2 regions of the Rahnella sp. CG8 genome follow, and region 2 is predicted to be linked to the other one. Evidence: predicted binding sites of a transcription regulator. Region 2 holds the regulator's gene; the other holds the start of a gene.
The links. The regulator Fur, encoded in region 2, represses iron uptake genes when iron is present. The targets are predictions, from matches to a motif close to ATAATAATGAGAACNACTATCAA.
Positions count from the first base shown of each region.

Region 1: the regulator Fur is predicted to act here: its motif matches at 3,848-3,870, upstream of HGO41_RS01170 (Nramp family divalent metal transporter).

Region 1 is NZ_JABAED010000001.1:233,765-244,217, forward strand. It holds gene gltX (glutamate--tRNA ligase) at 1-720, shown strand, start outside; gene HGO41_RS01145 (formate/nitrite transporter family protein) at 808-1,599, opposite strand; gene HGO41_RS01150 (hypothetical protein) at 1,728-1,868, shown strand; tRNA gene HGO41_RS01155 (tRNA-Ala) at 1,953-2,028, shown strand; tRNA gene HGO41_RS01160 (tRNA-Ala) at 2,101-2,176, shown strand; gene HGO41_RS01165 (NupC/NupG family nucleoside CNT transporter) at 2,313-3,500, opposite strand; gene HGO41_RS01170 (Nramp family divalent metal transporter) at 3,918-5,147, shown strand; gene HGO41_RS01175 (DUF2502 domain-containing protein) at 5,219-5,632, opposite strand; gene mgrA (L-glyceraldehyde 3-phosphate reductase) at 5,792-6,781, opposite strand; gene HGO41_RS01185 (alpha-keto acid decarboxylase family protein) at 7,110-8,768, shown strand; gene HGO41_RS01190 (LysR family transcriptional regulator) at 8,757-9,644, opposite strand; gene HGO41_RS01195 (multidrug/biocide efflux PACE transporter) at 9,777-10,250, shown strand; gene HGO41_RS01200 (aspartate/glutamate racemase family protein) at 10,353-10,453, shown strand, end outside.
Region 2 is NZ_JABAED010000007.1:189,567-200,019, reverse strand. It holds gene nagE (N-acetylglucosamine-specific PTS transporter subunit IIBC) at 1-882, shown strand, start outside; gene glnS (glutamine--tRNA ligase) at 1,075-2,745, shown strand; gene chiP (chitoporin ChiP) at 3,224-4,594, shown strand; gene chiQ (ChiQ/YbfN family lipoprotein) at 4,608-4,943, shown strand; gene fur (ferric iron uptake transcriptional regulator) at 5,072-5,527, opposite strand; gene fldA (flavodoxin FldA) at 5,840-6,367, opposite strand; gene HGO41_RS09410 (methyl-accepting chemotaxis protein) at 6,789-8,453, shown strand; gene ybfE (LexA regulated protein) at 8,530-8,811, opposite strand; gene ybfF (esterase) at 9,073-9,855, opposite strand; gene seqA (replication initiation negative regulator SeqA) at 10,097-10,453, shown strand, end outside.

The DNA.
Region 1 (10,453 bases), on a different contig from region 2:
GACGGTAAAAAACTGTCCAAACGCCACGGTGCGGTCGGCGTGATGCAATACCGTGATGACGGTTATCTGCCGGAAGCGCTGCTGAACTATCTGGTGCGTCTGGGCTGGTCTCATGGCGATCAGGAAATTTTCAGCCGCGACGAAATGAAAGCGCTGTTCTCACTGGAAAATGTCAGCAAATCTGCCAGTGCGTTTAACACTGAAAAACTGCAATGGCTGAACCATCACTACATTAACACGATGGATCCGCATTACGTGGCGACCCATCTGCTGTGGCATGTTGAGCAGGCGGGTATCGAAACCCGTAACGGTCCGCAGCTGTTTGAAATCGTGACCCTGTTGGGCGAACGTTGCAAGACGCTGAAAGAGATGGCGGAGTCCTGCCGTTACTTCTACGAAGATTTTGCAGAGTTTGATGCCGATGCGGCGAAGAAACACTTACGCCCGGTTGCACGTCAGCCGCTGGAAGTGGTTCGCGCCAAACTGGCTGCTATCACTGACTGGACCGCTGAAAACATTCACCATGCGATTCAGGGCACGGCGGATGAGCTGGAAGTAGGGATGGGTAAAGTTGGTATGCCACTGCGCGTTGCGGTAACGGGCGCAGGCCAGTCACCGGGTGTTGATGTCACCGTTCACGCTATCGGCCAGAGCCGTGTGCTGGCGCGTATCGATATGGCGTTAGCCTTTATTGCTGAGCGCGAAACACAAGCACAGTAATGGCGGTTAAATAGCGATAAAAAAGCCAGCGCGGGAAACCGGCTGGCTTTTTCTTTTCGTAAAACCCGGGTGTGAAAAACGTCTTAATTAACGTTGTTCAGTTGCCGGTGTTTCAACGGTCGGGCGGTAGGCCAGGAAATACATCAGGCCAACGAAGCCCGCACCACCTACGGCGTTACCGAGGAACACGGCCACGAAGTTAGGCAGGTATTCTGACCAGCTCAGCGCACCGGCAAAGATTGCCGCAGGCACGATGAACATATTTGCTACCACGTGCTGGAAGCCGATGGCCACGAACGCCATAACCGGGAACCACATGCCGATCACTTTGCCGCCAACTTCTTTGCTGGCGAAGGCCAGCCAGATTGCCAGACACACCAGCCAGTTACAGCCGATACCGGAAATGAACGCATGCATGAAGTCTGCGTTGACCTTCGCGGTGGCGGTTGCCACCGTTTTGCTCAGGAAAGCGCCTTCCGTCAGCCCCAGAACGTGGCCGAAGAAATAGGCCACTGCCAGGCTGCCCAGCAGGTTAGCGACAGTGACCCAGAACCAGTTACGCAGCACCGCGTAAAGGCTGATCTGACGCGCGAACCAGGCGATAGGTAAGGTCATCATATTACCGGTCAGCAGTTCTCCCCCTGCTAACACGGTCAGAATGATGCCTACCGGGAAGACGGCAGCGCCAAGCAAGTTACTGAATGAACCCCAGGATGCAGGTAATGTCCCTATTACATGCAGATCCAGAAGGAAACCGGTGGCGATGAATGCGCCAGCCAGAAAGCCCAAAATTAACAAATTCAACACGGTGGCGCGGCTTTTATTAACGCCCGCTGTGACGGCGATGGATGCGATTTCTTTAGGTGAATACAAGGACATGGGAGTGCTCGAATGGTGTAAGTTATGATTATTGCGCGAGAAGTCTATTCTGAGATTTATCTCAAAACAAGGCGATTATCATAGTCTGCTAACATTTTATTAATCATTCGGACATAGATGTTAAGGAAATGCGTAAGCAGATCAGAAAGCTAGGAAAAATGCGGGCTGGCGGACAAATTGTAAAACAAAGCGTCTGTCTGAAAATTTCCCTGATGGCAGAGGATTTTTCCCTGTGGAATGGGGGATTTGGCGGCTTTTTCAGCGCTTGAATTGAGAAACGGATTTAGCCGTTGACAGGGGTAGCGACGTTTCATATTATGCGCCCCGTTCACCCGTTTTTACGGGCATGAATTGGGGGTATAGCTCAGCTGGGAGAGCGCTTGCATGGCATGCAAGAGGTCAGCGGTTCGATCCCGCTTATCTCCACCAACTTCCTTTCCAGAGCAAGTTGGCTGTTTCCTTCCCAGGGAAACAAAAAAGTAAATGTGTACGACCTCGTGTGGGGGTATAGCTCAGCTGGGAGAGCGCTTGCATGGCATGCAAGAGGTCAGCGGTTCGATCCCGCTTATCTCCACCAAATATTAAAGAAACCCGCTTCGGCGGGTTTTTTGCTTTTGGCGCTTTGTCATTTCTCCTGCCTGTTTTACTGCGCTGAATCGCAGACATAAAAAAAGGCGCCGGAGCGCCTTTCTCGTCGTTCTGTATTTGCTTACTTACGCCAGTACCAGACCCGCGATAGAAGCAGACAACACGCTGACCAGCGTTGAGCCGTACAGCAGTTTCAGGCCGAAGCGTGAAACCACGTTGCCCTGATGTTCGTTCAGGCCTTTGATAGCGCCGGCAACGATACCGATGGAAGAGAAGTTTGCGAAAGACACCAGGAACACGGACAGGATGCCCACGCCGCGTGGTGAAAGTTCGGTTGCTACTTTCTGCAGATCCAACATCGCAACGAATTCATTGGAAACCAGTTTGGTTGCCATGATGCTGCCTACCTGCAAGGCTTCGTGACTTGGTACGCCCATCATCCACGCGAATGGATAGAAGACATAACCCAGCACGCCCTGGAAGGTGATACCGAATACCACGTCGAACAACGCATTCAGGCATGAAATCAGTGCGATGAAACCAATCAACATGGCTGCAACGATGATAGCCACTTTGAAGCCTGCCAGGATGTATTCACCCAGCATTTCAAAGAAGCTCTGACCCTGGTGCGTATTACCGATTTGCAGGTCTTCTTCTGAATCAACCTTATAAGGGTTGATCAACGACAGTACGATGAAGGTACTGAACATGTTGAGCACCAGCGCAGCAACAACAAAGCGCGGTTCCAGCATGGTCATGTACGCACCCACAATCGACATAGAAACCGTCGACATTGCTGTGGCAGCCATGGTGTACATACGTTTTTCAGACATTTTGCTCAGAATATCTTTATACGCGATAAAGTTTTCTGACTGACCCAAAATCAGGGAGCTGATGGCGTTGAAAGATTCCAGTTTTCCCATGCCATTAATTTTCGACAGAACCGTACCGATAATACGGATGACGAAAGGCAGTACACGAATGTGTTGTAAAATACCGATCAACGCAGAAATAAACACGATCGGACACAAGACTTTCAAGAAGAAGAACGCTAATCCTTTATCGCTCATGCCTCCAAATACGAAGCCGGTCCCTTCCGCAGCGAATCCTAATAATTTTTCAAACAAGTCTGAGAAGCCTTTCACAAAACCTAAACCAACAGAAGAATTCAGGAAGAAGTAGGCTAACAAGACTTCGATGACCAACAGCTGAACGATGAAGCGTAAACGGATATTTTTCCGGTCACGGCTCACCAGTAAAGCGAGTGCAGCGACAACGGCCAACGCTAATACAAAGTGCAATATTCGGGACATGGGTGCTCCAAATTAGAGGCAGGCTATATTTCGACGGTCATTTTATGTAACGCGTACATTTAAAACGTGAAGTCGATTGCAAATATAGAAATTACAGACACGAATTGCAACAAATCGCGGCCCATCACACAAAAAATCAAGATGTTAATAAAACTAAGCACAATTAGCATTCCTGTGCTAGTTTTATCATGTGCCGTAATGCGTTCTGAATCTGGCCCGTTAATGTCTGTTTTAGGAAAGTGCGCTGCGTCTGGCTTTCTGAAGCCGGGTGAGCGAATCACCCCCTCAGTTATTACCTTCTCGCTTACTGCTGCTGCCTATCAGAGTAATCACTCAGATCATTCCAAATGCACTTGATAATCATTATCAATTAGATATCATTGATGTAAGCGTAATAATTGTAAGGGTTAACTAACTATGCTGAACAGCCGGGCCGAATCTGCAGGCCGCGCGTCCAGAAAGATGAAGCTTTCACTGATGGGACCGGCCTTTATCGCCGCCATTGGTTATATCGATCCGGGCAACTTTGCGACGAATATTCAGGCCGGTGCTTCTTATGGCTATCAGTTGCTGTGGGTGGTGGTATGGGCCAACGTCATGGCGATGTTGATCCAGTTGTTGTCTGCCAAACTCGGTATCGCGACCGGCAAAAACCTGGCCGAACATATCCGCGATCGTTTCCCGCGTCCGGCCGTCTGGGCTTACTGGGTGCAGGCGGAGATTATCGCAATGGCCACCGATCTGGCCGAATTTATTGGCGCCGCCATTGGCTTCAAATTGCTTCTCGGGGTTTCCCTGTTACAGGGCGCAGTACTTACCGGGATTGCCACCTTTATTATCCTTGGGCTGCAAAAACGCGGGCAAAAGCCGCTGGAACTGGTGATCGCCGGTTTACTGTTGTTTGTTGCTGCGGCTTATATTGTTGAATTGTTCTTCTCGCAGCCAAGCATGCTGGCGCTGGGCAAAGGCATGTTAATCCCCGCACTGCCAACCGCCGATTCGGTGTATCTGGCCGCGGGTGTGCTCGGCGCAACCATTATGCCGCATGTCATTTATCTGCACTCTTCGCTGACTCAGCGGGGCGGCAAGGCGTCCAAAGCGCAGCGTTATTCAGCCACCAAGCTGGATGTCGGTATTGCCATGACCATCGCCGGTTTTGTGAATCTGGCGATGATGGCGACGGCTGCGGCGGCATTCCATTTCAGCGGACACAGCGGGATCAGTGAGCTGGATGAAGCCTATCTGACGCTGCAACCGTTGCTCGGCCACGCTGCTGCGACCACCTTCGGTCTGAGTCTGGTGGCAGCCGGTTTATCTTCTACAGTTGTCGGCACGCTGGCCGGACAGGTAGTGATGCAGGGGTTCGTGAAATTCTACATTCCGCTGTGGGTTCGCCGTACCGTGACCATGATGCCGTCTTTTATTGTGATCCTGATGGGATTAGATGCCACACGTATTTTGGTGATGAGCCAGGTATTGCTGAGCTTCGGGATTGCGCTGGCATTGCTGCCGTTGCTGGCTTTTACCGGTAACCGCAGCCTGATGGGCGAGATGGTGAATACTAAAACCGTGCAGTGGGCGGGGCGGGTCATCGTGCTGATCGTCGTCAGCCTTAACCTTTATCTGCTGACAGGTATGTTGAAATAACGCCTTCGCCAGCGACAGATAATAAAAAACGGGACAGTTTGCGCTGTCCCGTTTTTGTTTTATTCCGTTGATTAATGGCGGTGATCGCCATGCCCGCCCCGGCGATCATCATGGCCGCGACCCCGATCCGGCCCGCGGCCGTGATCATAATGCGGACGTCCGTGGTCGCTGTGATGATAACGCGGTGGCGGCATCGGACGACGTGGCGGATGGCGTTCGTTCCACCAGCCATGATCGCGCCAGCGATAACCATCCCAGTAATAGCCGCGCGGGCTGCGTGCACCATAGTGGTGACCACGGTAACCATTCCACCAGCCTGGGTTACGCCAGTCATAGCCGTCCCAGTAATAACCCCGCCTGTCGCGATCACCGATATTGATAGAAAGGCCCGGCGTATTCAGGCTGAAGCTGCTGGCCTGCACGGTGGGTGCCGCCGCAGGGAGCAGGGTAAAGAACAATGTGGCAAAAAGTACCGGCTTTAACATGAGTGGCCCCAGATTCCTTATAATTTATGCTGACAGTTATAAGGGGAAGAGGGCACCGGTACTATTGCTTACAATCCTGTTTTGAATGATTTACGCGCCTTAACGGTTTGCTTACGAATCCTCCATAAAGGCGCGTTTTTTATACCGCAGGGTAATCGCTTACACTAAAATCCCTTCGATCGCCGCCAGTTCTTCTGTGCTGAAATGACGGTGAGAGACCATGCCCACGGCATCGTCGATCTGGCTGGTTTTACTGGCACCAATCAGGACGGACGTCACGCGGTCGCCGCGCAGAACCCACGCCAGCGCCATCTGCGACAGCTTCTGACCGCGTGCCTGCGCAATATCATTCAGCTTACGCACTTTTGCCAGCTTCTCTTCCGTCAGCTGATCTGCTGTCAGGAACTTACTGCCGCTGGCTGCGCGGGAATCTTCAGGAATGCCCGCCAGATAACGGTCAGTCAGCACGCCGCCTGCCAGCGGTGAGAAGGCGATAGACCCGACGCCGTTATCCGCCAGCGTATCCAGCAGATCAGCCTCAACCCAGCGCTCGAACATGGAATATTTCGGCTGATGGATCAGGCACGGTGTGCCAAGATCTTTCAGGATTTCAAACGCTTTTTTGGCGCGTTCTGCCGGATAATTCGACAAACCGACGTACAGGGCTTTGCCCTGACGCACGATCAAATCCAGCGCGGCCATGGTTTCTTCCAGCGGTGTGTCAGGGTCAGGACGGTGATGATAGAAAATATCCACGTACTCCAGCCCCATGCGTTTCAGGCTCTGATTCAGGCTGGCGACCAGATATTTTTTCGAGCCCCAGTCTCCGTACGGGCCGTCCCACATGGTGTAACCGGCTTTGGAGGAAATAATCAGCTCATCGCGATAAGGCAATAAATCTTCCTGCAGGATGCGGCCGAAATGCTGTTCTGCCGAACCCGGAGGCGGGCCGTAGTTATTGGCCAGATCGAAATGGGTGATCCCATGGTCGAAAGCATGGCGGATCAGTTTCCGGCCATTCTCAAAATGGGCGTTATCGCCGAAGTTATGCCACAAACCCAGGGAAACGGCGGGCAGTTTCAGACCGCTCTGGCCACAGCGACGGTATTCCATATTCTCGTAACGGGTTGGACTGGCTTGATACACCATGTGAGTCCTTATAATAAATTCAGAAGTGAACAGAAGGTTATAAATGTCATAAAAAACCAATTTTAGTGTATGCGCTTTCACAAGCATTTCCAGCTAATCAGATCACATCCGGAACAATCCTTGTACGCAGGATCGTTGATTACCGTGACTATTCTTCCTGCCTATTACCTTTACTGCTGAATCCGCTTCCCTGCATTAACACAGTGCAGGGGTGTAACTCTGCGTTGCCATGCCTTATTTCGAATAATAAATGTGCTGTCCCCCGGTTTGGAGTAATACTCATATTAGTGGGATTAACTGGTTACTTTATTTTTCACAGAGGATCGTCATGGTTAATGAATACACAGTAGGTGACTATCTCTTAGATCGTTTATCACTCAGCGGGATCTCCGAGTTGTTTGGCGTGCCGGGCGATTACAATCTGAAATTCCTCGACAGTGTGATTAATCATCAGCAAATCACCTGGGTTGGCTGTACCAATGAATTAAATGCCGCCTATGGCGCAGATGGTTACGCCCGTACCAAAGGTATTGCGGCGTTGCTGACGACATTTGGTGTCGGCGAACTGAGCGCACTGAATGGCATTGCCGGTAGTTATGCGGAATATGTGCCCGTCGTGCATATCGTGGGTGCGCCAGCGCTGACGTCTCAGCGTAAAGGTGAGCTGCTGCATCACACGCTGGGAGATGGCGAATTCTGTCATTTCATGCGGATGTCAGCTCCGGTCAGCGTGGCGCAGGCGTCCCTCACACCGGAAAATGCCCTGGCTGAAATCGACCGTGTGATTGAAGAAGTGATGTACAGCTCGCGGCCGGGTTACCTGTTATTGCCCAGCGATGTGGCCGCTTTGCCGGTCAGTACCCGTGCGCATGCGTTACCTGCGCGTCAGCCGCCTTTCTCGGCTTCTTCTCTGGAAGCTTTTACTGCCGCCGCTGAAAAGCAGTTGCGGGGCGCAAGCCGTGTTTCGTTGCTGGCGGATTTTCTGGCAGACCGCTTCAAGGTTAAAAAGGCGCTGGAACAGTGGATGGAAGAAGTGCCGCTGGCGCATTCAACATTGCTGATGGGTAAAGGTTTATTCAACGAGCAGCAGGCGCATTTTGCTGGCACTTATTCGGGGGCCGCCAGCGCACCGTCAACGAAAGAAGCGATTGAAGGGGCTGATGTGGTGATCACGGTCGGGGTGAAATTTACTGACACCATCACCGCCGGTTTTACCCAGCAGCTTCCGTCCGGAAAATGCATCGACCTTCAGCCCTTTTTTGCCCGCGTGGGCGATAAGATCTTCCATCAGCTGCCGCTCGAAAAAACGGTCAGCGTGATGCACCGCCTGACCGCTGAACTGGCTTCCGGCCGGACGCCTTATCCTGTTAAACACAACGCATTGCCGTTGTCGCACGATAACAGCCTCGGACAATATGCCTTCTGGCAACAGATTCAGGATTTCCTGCAACCGGGAGATGTGCTGGTCGCTGAGCAGGGCACCGCCTGTTTTGGCGCGGCGGCGCTGAATTTGCCGCAGGATTGCCAGTTCGTCGTCCAGCCGTTATGGGGCTCAATCGGTTTCACGCTGCCCGCCGCATTTGGTGTACAGATTGCCGTACCGGACCGCCGTGTCGTGCTGCTGATTGGCGATGGCTCCGCACAGCTCACCTTGCAGGGATTAGGTGCGGCCATCCGTTATGGCCTGCCGCCGATTATTTTTGTGATTAACAATGACGGTTATACCGTCGAACGGGCGATACACGGCGAAACCCAGCGCTACAACGACATCGCGCAGTGGAACTGGACACAGTTCCCGGCGGCCTTCGGCGGTAAAGAAGTCTTCAGTGCGCGGGCGGATTCGCCGCAGGCGCTGAAAGAAGCGATAGCAAAGGCAACCGCACGGCGGCAGATGGCCTGGATAGAAGTCATTTTGCCAAAAATGGATATTCCTGAACTGCTCAACTCAGTGACTAAATCGCTGGCGCAGCGTAACTCAGGGCAATAAATCAGTTTCCGGTGATGGCGGGACAGTCAGCTGGTCGATGAACCACCAACCCGCCGGACCGGGCTGATTGTTTTTACTCCAGACCGCATCCACCGATATCTGCTTCGGCCAGCCGCGCATCGGCAGGCTGACCAGTTTGTCATGTCCGAACTGTTTCACCAGCCAGTGCGGCAGTGTCGCCCAGCCAAATCCCTGTTCCGCCATTTCCAGCAACATCAGATAACTGGGCGCTGACCAGATCTGACCCCGCGCCCGCGGCATTTCACGACGGCTGTAAGGCTGCAGGCAAAGCTGGCGGAAGGTGTGCAACTGCTCCGGTTGCAGATTGGTGATTTTTGCCAGCGGATGTTCACAGCTGCAAAATACCGACATATCCGTTTGTTCCGGTAAACGCGCCACACCAATGTCCGGCGGATAACTCGCCTGTACTTCCACCATGCCGACATGGGCACGGCCAGACTGCAACAGGTCGATCACATCCTGATCTTCGGCGATCTGACATTCAAATTCGATATCCGGATACCGGCGTTCAAACCGGCGCAGCAGCGCCTCGTGGTGAGTCGGCTGGTAAGTGTCAGACAGCACAAACGTCAGGCGGGTTTCCACCTGCGTCGATAAACGCACCGCCAGTTCATCGAGGCGTTCGCTGGCCGCCAGAATCGCCTGAACGTGGCTGAGCACGCGTTGTCCGGCTGGTGTCAGCACCGGCTGGCGACTCTGGCGGTCAAACAGTGTTACGCCCAGATCCACTTCCAGATTGGCGATCGCCGTACTGACACTCGACTGACTCTTGCGCAGTTTACGCGCCGCTGCTGAAAACGATCCGGTATCGGCCGCTTCGACAAAAGCCATCAGGGCTTCCGGTGAATAGCGCATCAGGTACTCCTTCTGGTTCTGATCTATCTATTTTATCGATACTTTCTATCTTTTAACTATCTTATTTAGTGATGATAATGACTGCCTGTGACAGCCGTCACGTAACAATGATCAGGAATCAGGCAGGTTTTTATGTCTAAGCAAACACGGAATATCTCTCAGAAAACGTTCGGCGAACGCATTTTCCACGCGGTGGGTTTTGAAACAATCGCGGTACTGATTTCGGCACCGGCAGCAGCCTGGGCGCTGAACAAACCGGTCTGGGAAATGGGCGCGCTGGCGATCATGCTGTCGACGACAGCGATGGTCTGGAACATCGTTTATAACAGCCTGTTCGACAAATTCTGGCCGGTTTCCCGCGTGGTGCGGACATTTAAAATCCGCGTGGCGCACGCGCTGGGGTTCGAAGGTGGATTTATTATGATTGGTCTGCCGGTTGCCGCACTGTGGCTGGGGATCGGGCTGCTGGACGCCTTTATGCTGGAAGTCGGGTTCTTCCTGTTCTTCCTGCCGTATACCGTGGCCTACAACTGGGTTTACGACACGTTGCGCCAGCGCTGGATGGACCGCCGTCTGGCCGCAGAGGATTGCCCGGCCAAACATTAATCCGCATCGCTGAATGCACAAAAAAGCCCGCCGACATTTTCTTTGTCCGCGGGCTTTTTGTCGGTTATGGTTTTGCCATCCGCATAAACACAGGGTGTGCAAATGAAAACGTTAGGGTTGATTGGTGGCATGAGCTGGGAATCTACCGTGCCGTATTACCGCATGATTAACGAGCATGTGAAGCAGCAACTGGGGGGATTGCA
Region 2 (10,453 bases):
AACCTGCTGACCCCGGGACGTGAACTGGCAGTGGCCGGTGACGAAGCGGACGGTTACGACGTTGATGTGGAATCTGCTGGCAACAAAGGTGACGAAACCGTTGCTCTGGCACGCCGTTATATCAGTGCCATCGGCGGTTCAGAAAACCTGACCGGCATTGATGCCTGTATCACCCGTCTGCGCCTGAACGTGAAAGACTCGGCACTGGTCAACGACGGACTGGCGAAACGTCTGGGCGCTTCAGGAGTTATCCGTCTGAATAAACAAAGCGTGCAGGTGATTGTCGGTACTCGTGCTGAAATCATTGCCGGTGCGATGCGTACCGCACTGAATGCAGGCCCGATTGCTGCGGCTACCGTGACTCCGGCTGCGCCAGTGTCTGAAATCAAACCTCAGGCAGTGCCAAACAGCGTGAAAACGGTAGTGGAAACCTTAGTGTCTCCGGTTACCGGTGACATTGTGGCGCTGGATCAGGTGCCTGATGAAGCCTTTGCCAGCAAAGCGGTGGGTGATGGTGTTGCCATCCGTCCTACCGATAAAATCGTTGTGTCGCCGGCTGCGGGCACGGTGGTGAAAATCTTCAATACCAATCATGCGTTCTGCCTGGAAACGACTTCCGGTGCTGAAATCGTGGTGCATATGGGGATTGATACTGTTGCACTGAACGGCCAGGGCTTTACCCGCCTGGTTGAAGAAGGGGCAACAGTCACTGCCGGTCAGCCTGTACTGGAACTGGATCTGGATTATCTGAATGCCAATGCGCGCTCAATGATCAGCCCGGTAGTCGTCAGCAATATTGATGATTATACCGGCGTGACGTCACTGGCCAGCGGTTCAGTGGTTGCCGGTCAAACGAAACTGTTCGATATCCAGGGCAAATAACCCTGCGGATGATGTAACAGGTCGACGTAGTGGCAGCGGGAAGAGAGCGATCTCTTCCCGCTTTTTATTGTCTGAGGACAGAGGCACCAGAGATAACCACGATTTAATGCAACTAACGGTTGTTTCCCGGCGTGGCTTGTTGGAACATAAGCGGTTATCCGTAGAGTCAATGTTGCGTAGAGGAATTGCACAATGAGTGAGGCTGAAGCCCGCCCAACAAATTTTATCCGTCAGATTATTGATGAAGATTTGGCGACCGGGAAACACAATACCGTTCACACCCGTTTCCCACCTGAGCCTAATGGTTATCTGCATATCGGTCATGCGAAATCTATCTGCCTGAATTTCGGCATCGCGCAAGACTATCAGGGCCAGTGTAATCTGCGTTTTGACGATACCAACCCGGCAAAAGAAGACATCGAATTCGTTGAGTCAATCAAACGCGACGTCCAGTGGTTAGGTTTCGACTGGAGCGGCGATATTCATTACTCCTCGGACTATTTTGATCAACTGCATGCTTATGCGCTTGAACTGATCAACAAAGGTCTGGCGTATGTTGATGAACTGTCTCCTGACCAGATCCGTGAATATCGCGGCTCCCTGACGTCGCCGGGTAAAAACAGCCCGTACCGCGATCGCACCGTGGAAGAGAACATTGCGTTATTTGAAAAAATGCGTAACGGTGAGTTCGCCGAAGGCGCTGCGTGTCTGCGTGCAAAAATCGATATGGCCTCGCCATTCTTTGTCATGCGTGATCCGGTTCTGTACCGTATTAAATTCGCAGAACATCACCAGACCGGTAAAAAATGGTGCATCTATCCGATGTACGATTTCACCCACTGCATTTCCGATGCGCTGGAAGGGATCACCCATTCGCTGTGTACGCTGGAATTCCAGGATAACCGTCGTCTGTACGACTGGGTTCTGGATAATATTTCTATTCCATGTCACCCGCGTCAGTACGAATTCTCCCGTCTGAATCTCGAATACTCCATCATGTCCAAGCGCAAGCTGAACCTGCTGGTGACCGAGAAGATTGTTGAAGGCTGGGATGACCCGCGCATGCCGACCGTTTCAGGTCTGCGTCGCCGGGGCTATACCGCGGCGTCTATCCGTGAATTCTGCCGTCGTATCGGCGTTACCAAGCAGGATAACAACGTCGAAATGATGGCGCTGGAATCTTGCATCCGTGACGATCTCAACGAGAACGCACCGCGCGCCATGGCGGTTATCAATCCGGTTAAAGTGATCATTGAAAACTTTACCGGTGATGATGTGCAGATGGTGAAGATGCCGAATCATCCGGGCAAACCGGAAATGGGCGCCCGCGAAGTGCCGTTTACCCGTGAGATTTACATCGATCAGGCTGATTTCCGCGAAGAAGCCAACAAGCAGTACAAGCGTCTGGTGTTGGGCAAAGAAGTGCGCCTGCGTAATGCGTATGTGATCAAAGCAGAACGTATCGAGAAAGACGAGGAAGGGAATATCACCACTATCTTCTGTTCTTACGATATCGACACGCTGAGCAAAGATCCTGCCGATGGCCGCAAGGTGAAAGGCGTGATCCACTGGGTGTCCGCGTCTGAAGGCAAACCGGCTGAGTTCCGCCTGTATGACCGTCTGTTCAGCGTCGCAAACCCGGGCCAGGCGGAAGACTTCCTGACCACCATCAACCCGGATTCCCTGGTGATTTCCCACGGTTTCGTGGAGCCATCACTGGTGGCTGCACAGGCTGAAATCAGCCTGCAGTTTGAGCGTGAAGGTTACTTCTGTGCCGACAATCGCTACTCAAGTGCTGAACATCTGGTGTTTAACCGTACCGTTGGCCTGCGTGATACCTGGGAAAGCAAACCCGTCGCGTAAGCCCTCAGTATGAGGTAATAAAAACGCAGTTCAGGCTGCGTTTTTTTTCGCCTGTTATTCTTGTCAGAGATGCCTTTTGTTTTTCGTCGCGAATTAATGTATTTCCTATGCTTACTTTTAAAACGTTGTGCCACAGCCGTTCATATTGCTGAAACGTTTAAACTGTAAGATGATTTCGTTTAATCGTATGTTTTAATTATATATTATTATAGTCCACTGCTTTAATCCTTTCCTGCATACCTCTGTAATGCTTTTTCATCTTTATGTGCACTTTGTCATATTTCGATAATTAATGATTAATTACTCATTGATAATTCGCGTCGCGAAAAATACTCTTGATGTTGATTTAACCGGTTACGCCTCTGGCGACCGCTTTTTATACCCGTTTGGGTTTTGCTCGTTTTTTTAGTCAACATGAGGAATCTCTATGCACAAGCACCGTAACAGGGGCAGGGGATCGGCTTACCTGAAACCTGCCATGTATTCTCTCGCCGGCACCTTACTGGGTGGCGGAATGATGTTTTCACAAGAGACCAAAGCAGCCGGTTTTATTGATGATTCCACACTGACCGGCGGTGTGTACTACTGGCAGCGTGAACGTGACCGCAAGGACATGGATCCGGCGAGTGACCACTACAAAGACTATACAACCAACCTTTCGCATTCTACCGCTAACCTGAACCTCGATTTTTCTTCCGGCTATGCCTGGGACATGTTTGGTATTGATATCGCAGCCTTTACGGCGATTGAAATGGCCGAGAGCAGCGAGAGCGGCCATCCCAACGAAATCGCCTTTTCTAACAGCAACCGCGCCTACGACGAAGATTACTCCGGGGATAAAAGTGGGGTCAGTCTTTATAAGGCAGCCGGTAAATTCAAATATGGCGGATTCTGGGGGCACGCAGGGTATATTCAGCCTACCGGACAGACGCTGATCGCACCGCACTGGAGCTTTATGCCGGGTACGTATCGCGGTGCGGAAGCCGGTTATAAACACGATTTCGGTGACCCGGGTGAACTGAGTTTCTCCTATATGTGGGCTGATGAATATAAATCGCCGTGGCATCTGGAAATGGATGATTTCCGCCAGAATGACAAGAAAACCGGCGTTTCTTATATTCATTCGCTCGGTGCGAAATATGATTTTAAAAATGACTTCGTACTGGAAGGCGCATTTGGCCAGGCTGAAAGTTATGTCGATCAGTATTTTGCTAAAGCCTCGTACAAAATGGATCTGCTGGGCAATCCGCTGACCACCAGCTATCAGTTCTATGGTGCAGAAGACCGCATCAGTGACAAGAATGATCCGAACAGTCTGTATGACGGTCTGGCATGGTTGCAGGCACTGACCTTTGGCTATACCACCGGGCAGTTTAACTGGCGTCTGGAAGGGACGATGGTGAAAGCGGAAGGGAATCAGGGCTACTTCCTGCAGCGCATGACCCCGACTTATTCTTCCTCAAACGGCCGTCTTGATGTGTGGTGGGACAACCGCTCGGACTTCAACGCCAACGGTGAAAAAGCAGTATATGCAGGCGTATTGTATGATCTGGCGAAATGGGATTTACCGGGCTTCGCGGTCGGTGGTTCGTACGTCTATGCCTGGGATGCCAAACCGAGCACCAACGCCGCTTATGACCAGAGCCAGCGTCTGAAAGAAAGCGCATGGAGCCTGGATGCGCTGTACACCATTCAGGAAGGGCGCGCCAAAGGGACGTTGTTCAAACTGCATTACACCCAGTACGACAACCATTCGGATATTCCGAGCTGGGGCGGCGGTTACGGCAACATTTTCCAGGATGAAAAAGACGTGAAATTCATCGTTATCGCTCCATTCACTATTTTCTGAGGTCGCTATGTCGATGAATAAATTACTGATGATCGTGGTTTCGGTTGTTCTGCTGGCCGGTTGTGCACCCACCGCCGATCAGGCACAAATATCCCAAACGCGGGAAGATTACCGTGCCTGTATCAATACGTCAGAAGGCAATCCGGACAAACTGGCATCCTGCGAGGTGTTACTGAATAAACTGAAACAGGAAAAAGCCCACCAGCAATTTGCAGAACAGGAGACGGTGCGCGTGGTGGATTATCAGCGATGTCTGACGGCGCGTAAAACTGGCGACGGTCAGGCATATGCTGCTGATTGCGGGAAAATCTGGCAGGAAATAAAAACGAACAATTCACCTAAGCCGTGAATCTCAGCAGCGAAACATACCCCGGCTTGCCGGGGTTTTTTATGCCTGCTATCCGGGCTCAATCTGCGTCGATATCAGACATAAAAAAACCGCTTTTCAGCGGTTAATTTAGTCAAAGCCTGTGCAGATTACTGCGCAGGTTTATCGTTGTGCAAAGAGTCATCTTCGCGGCAATCGCCTGCTTCACAGTGGCCGTACAGATACAGGCTGTGGTTGGTGAGCTTGATACCGTGTTTCTTAGCAATCTCACGCTGACGACCTTCAATATATTCGTCACGGAATTCGATCACACGACCGCAATCCAGACAGATCAGGTGGTCGTGGTGATGTTGCTGGGTCAGTTCGAATACGGACTTGCCGCCTTCGAAGTTATGACGGGTGACAATACCGGCGTCGTCAAACTGGTTCAGAACGCGGTAAACCGTCGCCAGGCCAATTTCTTCACCCATATCAATCAGTTGCTTGTAAAGATCTTCCGCACTAACGTGATGACCTTCCGGCGCTTGCAGCACTTCCAGGATTTTGAGGCGCGGAAGCGTGACTTTTAAGCCGGCTTTCTTCAGTGCGGTGTTGTTGTCAGTCATGCGGATTCAGTCCTGTTACTATGTGCTAATCAAGTTGAGGCATGCAGCCTGTGGCATCGGCGGCACAAAATTATTCGTTTAGTCTCTTCGTTTAACGCAATGTGCCAATTCTCGTCAACGACAGCCTGTTAATAAAGATCACAAATTGCCGGTCACATTTGTAATGCAACGACTTGATCAATAGAAAAAACAGAGGAACTCAGTGTACCTTGATACGACCGAAAGTTACAATTTTGTAGCAGTTAAATTGTTAATTTCAGTAATAGTTTGGCCCTTCAATTGTAGAATAAATCCTCAGGGCCAACAGGGTTTTTAGCCAATAATTTCAGAAAGGCTAAGTTCTTCTGTGATCTGTTTCACCCAGGCATCAACACGTTCGCTGGTCAGTTCGGGCTGACGATCTTCGTCAATTGCCAGTCCTATGAAGTGCTTATCATCCGCCAGGCCTTTAGATGCTTCAAAGTGGTAACCTTCGGTAGGCCAATGTCCGACAATCACTGCGCCGCGTGGCTCAATGATATCGCGCACGGTGCCCAGCGCATCGCAGAAATATTCGGCGTAGTCTTCCTGGTCACCGCAACCAAACAGTGCCACCAGCTTACCTTCGAAATCTATCTCTTCCAGCGTTGGGAAAAAGTCGTCCCAGTCACACTGCGCTTCACCGTAATACCAGGTTGGAATGCCGATAAGCAAAATATCGAATTTTTCCAGATCCTCTTTGCTGCTCTTCGCAATGTCATGCACCTCTGCAACATCTTTACCCAATTGCTTCTGGATCATTTTTGCGATGTTTTCGGTGTTACCTGTATCGGATCCAAAGAAGATACCTACAACGGCCATAAGATTACCTAACCTCTTGTTCTCAATGAAGTGCTCTGCAACGCAGGCAATAATAATGCAGATGATAGCAAACTCGTGCGGCGGAGAATATGCTTCTGCTCGCCTTCTTAACTGGGAAATAAGTTTATCGGGCAATATTTTTATGTGTTATCGCCTTTGTGTGCTTTCACCTGCGGCGAATTAACCTCAGGGTTAATGAGGTCAAAAGCAAGTTTGAGAAATAAGTTGTCACAATACTAAATTTCGAGAACATTCCGCCGATAGATGATTCGGGAGCAATCTCAACATAATAAAGAAATCGATGCCCGGAGAGGTGTTCAAACATGTCCTGGGGCACTTGCCTGCTGGTTACCTGTCTTGATTCTCCGCATCCCCGTCAATCCTCAGGCCAGAAACAGACATGTTTCGAGAGAGGCATATCGTGCAGTTTTTAAAAAATATCACCATCAGGGCCGCTTTATTAACCATTCTTGGCATCTTTTGCGTCATGTGGGCAGGTGTTTCCCTTTACACCGTCACCTCACTGGACACACTGACCCAAAATACCAAAAATAGTACCGAGCTGGTCAACAATATGGCGCTGATCAATAAAGGAAATGATCAGTATTTTCGTACCGTGACGCGCCTGAGCCGCGCCGTGGCACAGCTTCAGGCCGATCCGTCAAAAGGTCCGGAAATTTTTGATACCGCCAAACAATCACTCAGCGGGCTGACGCAGGCTCTGGCCAGTTTTAAAGCGGCACCGCATCCGGGGCTGGAAGATTCCTCCGTGCAGGAATTAATCACCAGTTGGGAAAATCTGATCACGCAGGGCGTCACGCCATTGTTCGACGCAGCCCGCAGCAAAAATACGGAGTCCTATAACCAGCTAGCCAATTCCACCGTGCCTGCACTGAGCCGCAGCTTTGGCTCATCAATGGAAAAAGTCAGCGGTCAGATCGCTGTCGATTTTGATGCGGCACAACGGCAATCCACCCATCTGACGTCATTTAGCAAAGTGATTCTGCTGACGGCATTTGGTATCGGGCTGGTGATTTTATTGCTGACTGACCGTTATCTGGTGATGGCGCTGGTGAAGCCGCTGGATAAAATCCGCGGTCACTTCGCGGTGATCGCCAGCGGCGATCTGACGTTTTATCTGGAAGAATTCGGTAAAAACTGCGCCGGTAAGCTGATTCCGTTGCTGAACGAGATGCAGTTGAGCCTGGTCAATACCGTTCAGACCATCCGCAACTGCACCAATCACATCTATCAGGGCGCGTCAGAAATTTCAGCCGGGAACAACGATTTGTCTTCCCGTACGGAAGAACAGGCGTCGGCGCTGGAAGAAACCGCTGCCAGCATGGAAGAACTGACGGCTACCGTTAAACACAATGCCGATAACGCGCATCACGCCAGCCAGCTGGTGATGGAGGCTTCCACCACCGCGCAGAAGGGCGGCAACATCGTGGCAGACGTGGTCAGCACCATGAAAGATATCTCCGGCAGCTCGAAGAAAATTGCTGAAATCACTTCTGTGATTAACAGCATCGCTTTCCAGACCAACATTCTGGCGCTGAATGCTGCCGTCGAAGCGGCACGTGCGGGCGAGCAGGGGCGCGGTTTTGCAGTGGTTGCCAGCGAAGTGCGCAATCTTGCACAACGCAGTGCGCAGGCGGCGAAAGAAATCGAGCAGCTCATCAGCGAATCGGTTTCCCGCGTCGACAGCGGTTCGAAATTGGTTGAAAACGCCGGTCAGACGATGAATGAAGTGGTGCGCTCAATTACGCATGTCACTGACATCATGGCGGAAATCGCCTCTGCATCCGATGAGCAAAGCAAAGGAATCAGTCAGGTGGCGGTTGCCGTCACAGAAATGGACAGCGTCACACAGCAGAACGCCGCGCTGGTAGAACAGGCGTCGCAGGCTGCAGTATCACTGGAAGAGCAGGCTTCATTGCTGAACAATGCCGTTGCTACGTTCAAACTTAAAGATAGCGTGACGAGCGTCGGTTCACGTCCGGGGAAGTCAATTTCCGCACCGTTATTGCGTCCGGATACCAGCATGCTTTCGGCGAAAAGTGCTGAAAACTGGGAAACGTTCTGAGCAGGAAAACGTGAATTAATATGGAATAAGTAAGAAAAAACAAACGGGTAGCCTGAGAGGGTTACCCGCTTTTCAATCAGCCTTCATGACCGTTAAGATGCGACAGCAGCATCTCTTCAATCAATTCGCTACGACTGATATTGCGTTCTTCTGCCAGCTTATTGAGCATATCAACAGCATCGGCATTCATTTTCAGCTCCACACGACGCAGGCCGCTCGCTTTATCGCGGCGTAACTGGTTGCGCTTATTGATCCTGAGCTGTTCATCACGGGATAGCGGATTTGTTTTTGGACGCCCCGGACGACGGTCATCTGCGAACAGATCAATCGTCGTGCGATCCAGTTGTTCTTTTGCCATAGGTAGCGGTACAACCAGGGAAGTTTTTACATCGGAAAACCGCAAGCCGGTTCCTGACGAGCGTTTCACACATTTCGGGCTAAGAAACCCTGACCCAATTCACCTCCCGCGACTCACTGTGAGTAAACGGGGCGGCAAAATTATAGCGCGCAATCATACACTGGCGCACCAGGGGTTCACAACGCCTGATTACCCTGATTTCATGATAACTTCTTAAGTTGTGCAGACTTTTTGCACAATTTATCCCCAGGATGTTAAACCTCAGGCCGCATCGATGAAACGGTGCACCGCGCGCAGTACTGCATCGGGTTTTTCCGCGTGCACCCAATGACCGGCTCCCGCCACCACATGCGCTTTGGCCTGCGGAAATTGTCGGGCAATCGCGTCGCGATATTCATCCTGCACATACGGCGATAGCCCGCCACGGATAAACAGCGCCGGGTGATCCCACGGAGGCACGTCTTCCCAGCCGGTAATAGTTTCGTATTCACTGAGCAGCACCGGCACGTTAAAGCGCCATTCTCCCTGCTGGAACGATTTCAGCAGGAACTGGATCACGCCGTCTTCCTTTATATACGTGCGCATACATTCGGTAGCGGAGGTACGGTCGCGGAGTCCTGCCTCGGTCACGGCATTAATCGCCGCAAAAATCTCATCATGGCGACGCACGTGATAATCCACCGGCGCGACATCAATGGCGATCAACTTTTCGATACGGTCGGGGATCAGTGCCGTCAACGCCATCGCCGCTTTCCCACCCATTGAATGGCCGATCACAATGACTTTTTGGAAACCAACAGCTTCCAGCGTTTCCACTAAATCCTGCGCCATGGCGGCGTAAGACATTTCATCAGAACGTCCTGACTGGCCGTGATTACGCAAATCCACCTGTAACACGTTATGCTGTTGTCTCAGGTCCCGGGCCAGAATGCCCAGATTATCAAGGGTGCCGAACAATCCGTGGATGAGCAAAACCGGCAGTGCAGTGCTGTCAGCGACTTCAGATTCTTGCAGGCGATAATGTAATTTCATAGAGAAGTTCATACAGATAAACAATCTCATTAGGTTATCATGACTTGCGGATAATTTTTTAAAACAGAAAGTTTCTGCCAGATGCCTGAGCGGGATTTGACTACCAGGAGCAGAACGGGCCGGAGCCTGCATGCAGCAAAATCGGGAAGTTGTCTGGATTTTACTTCGCGGCGCAATTCCTCTGTTTGTTACTGCGTAGAAATTTGTATAATCCTTTCGAATGAATTAAGTAGAAAAACAGTACTGGATAAAGATGAAAACTATTGAGGTTGACGAAGAACTCTACCGCTACATTGCCAGCCACACGCAAGCAATCGGTGAAAGTGCGTCTGATATTTTACGCCGTATGTTGAAGTTTACTGCCGGTCAGACCGCTCCTGCCGTACCAGTGACCACTTCTGTTATCGCCGGAACTGTCGCGCAGGAAAAACCTGCCGCCGCCGCCGCACCGACGTCGCGTGATAAAGTCCGCGCCGTTCGTGAACTGTTGCTGTCCGACGAATACGCAGAACAGACTAAAGCGGTTAACCGTTTTATGCTGATCCTCTCGACCTTGTATACCCTGAACCCTAAAGAATTTGCGACGGCGACCGACTCTCTGACCGGGCGC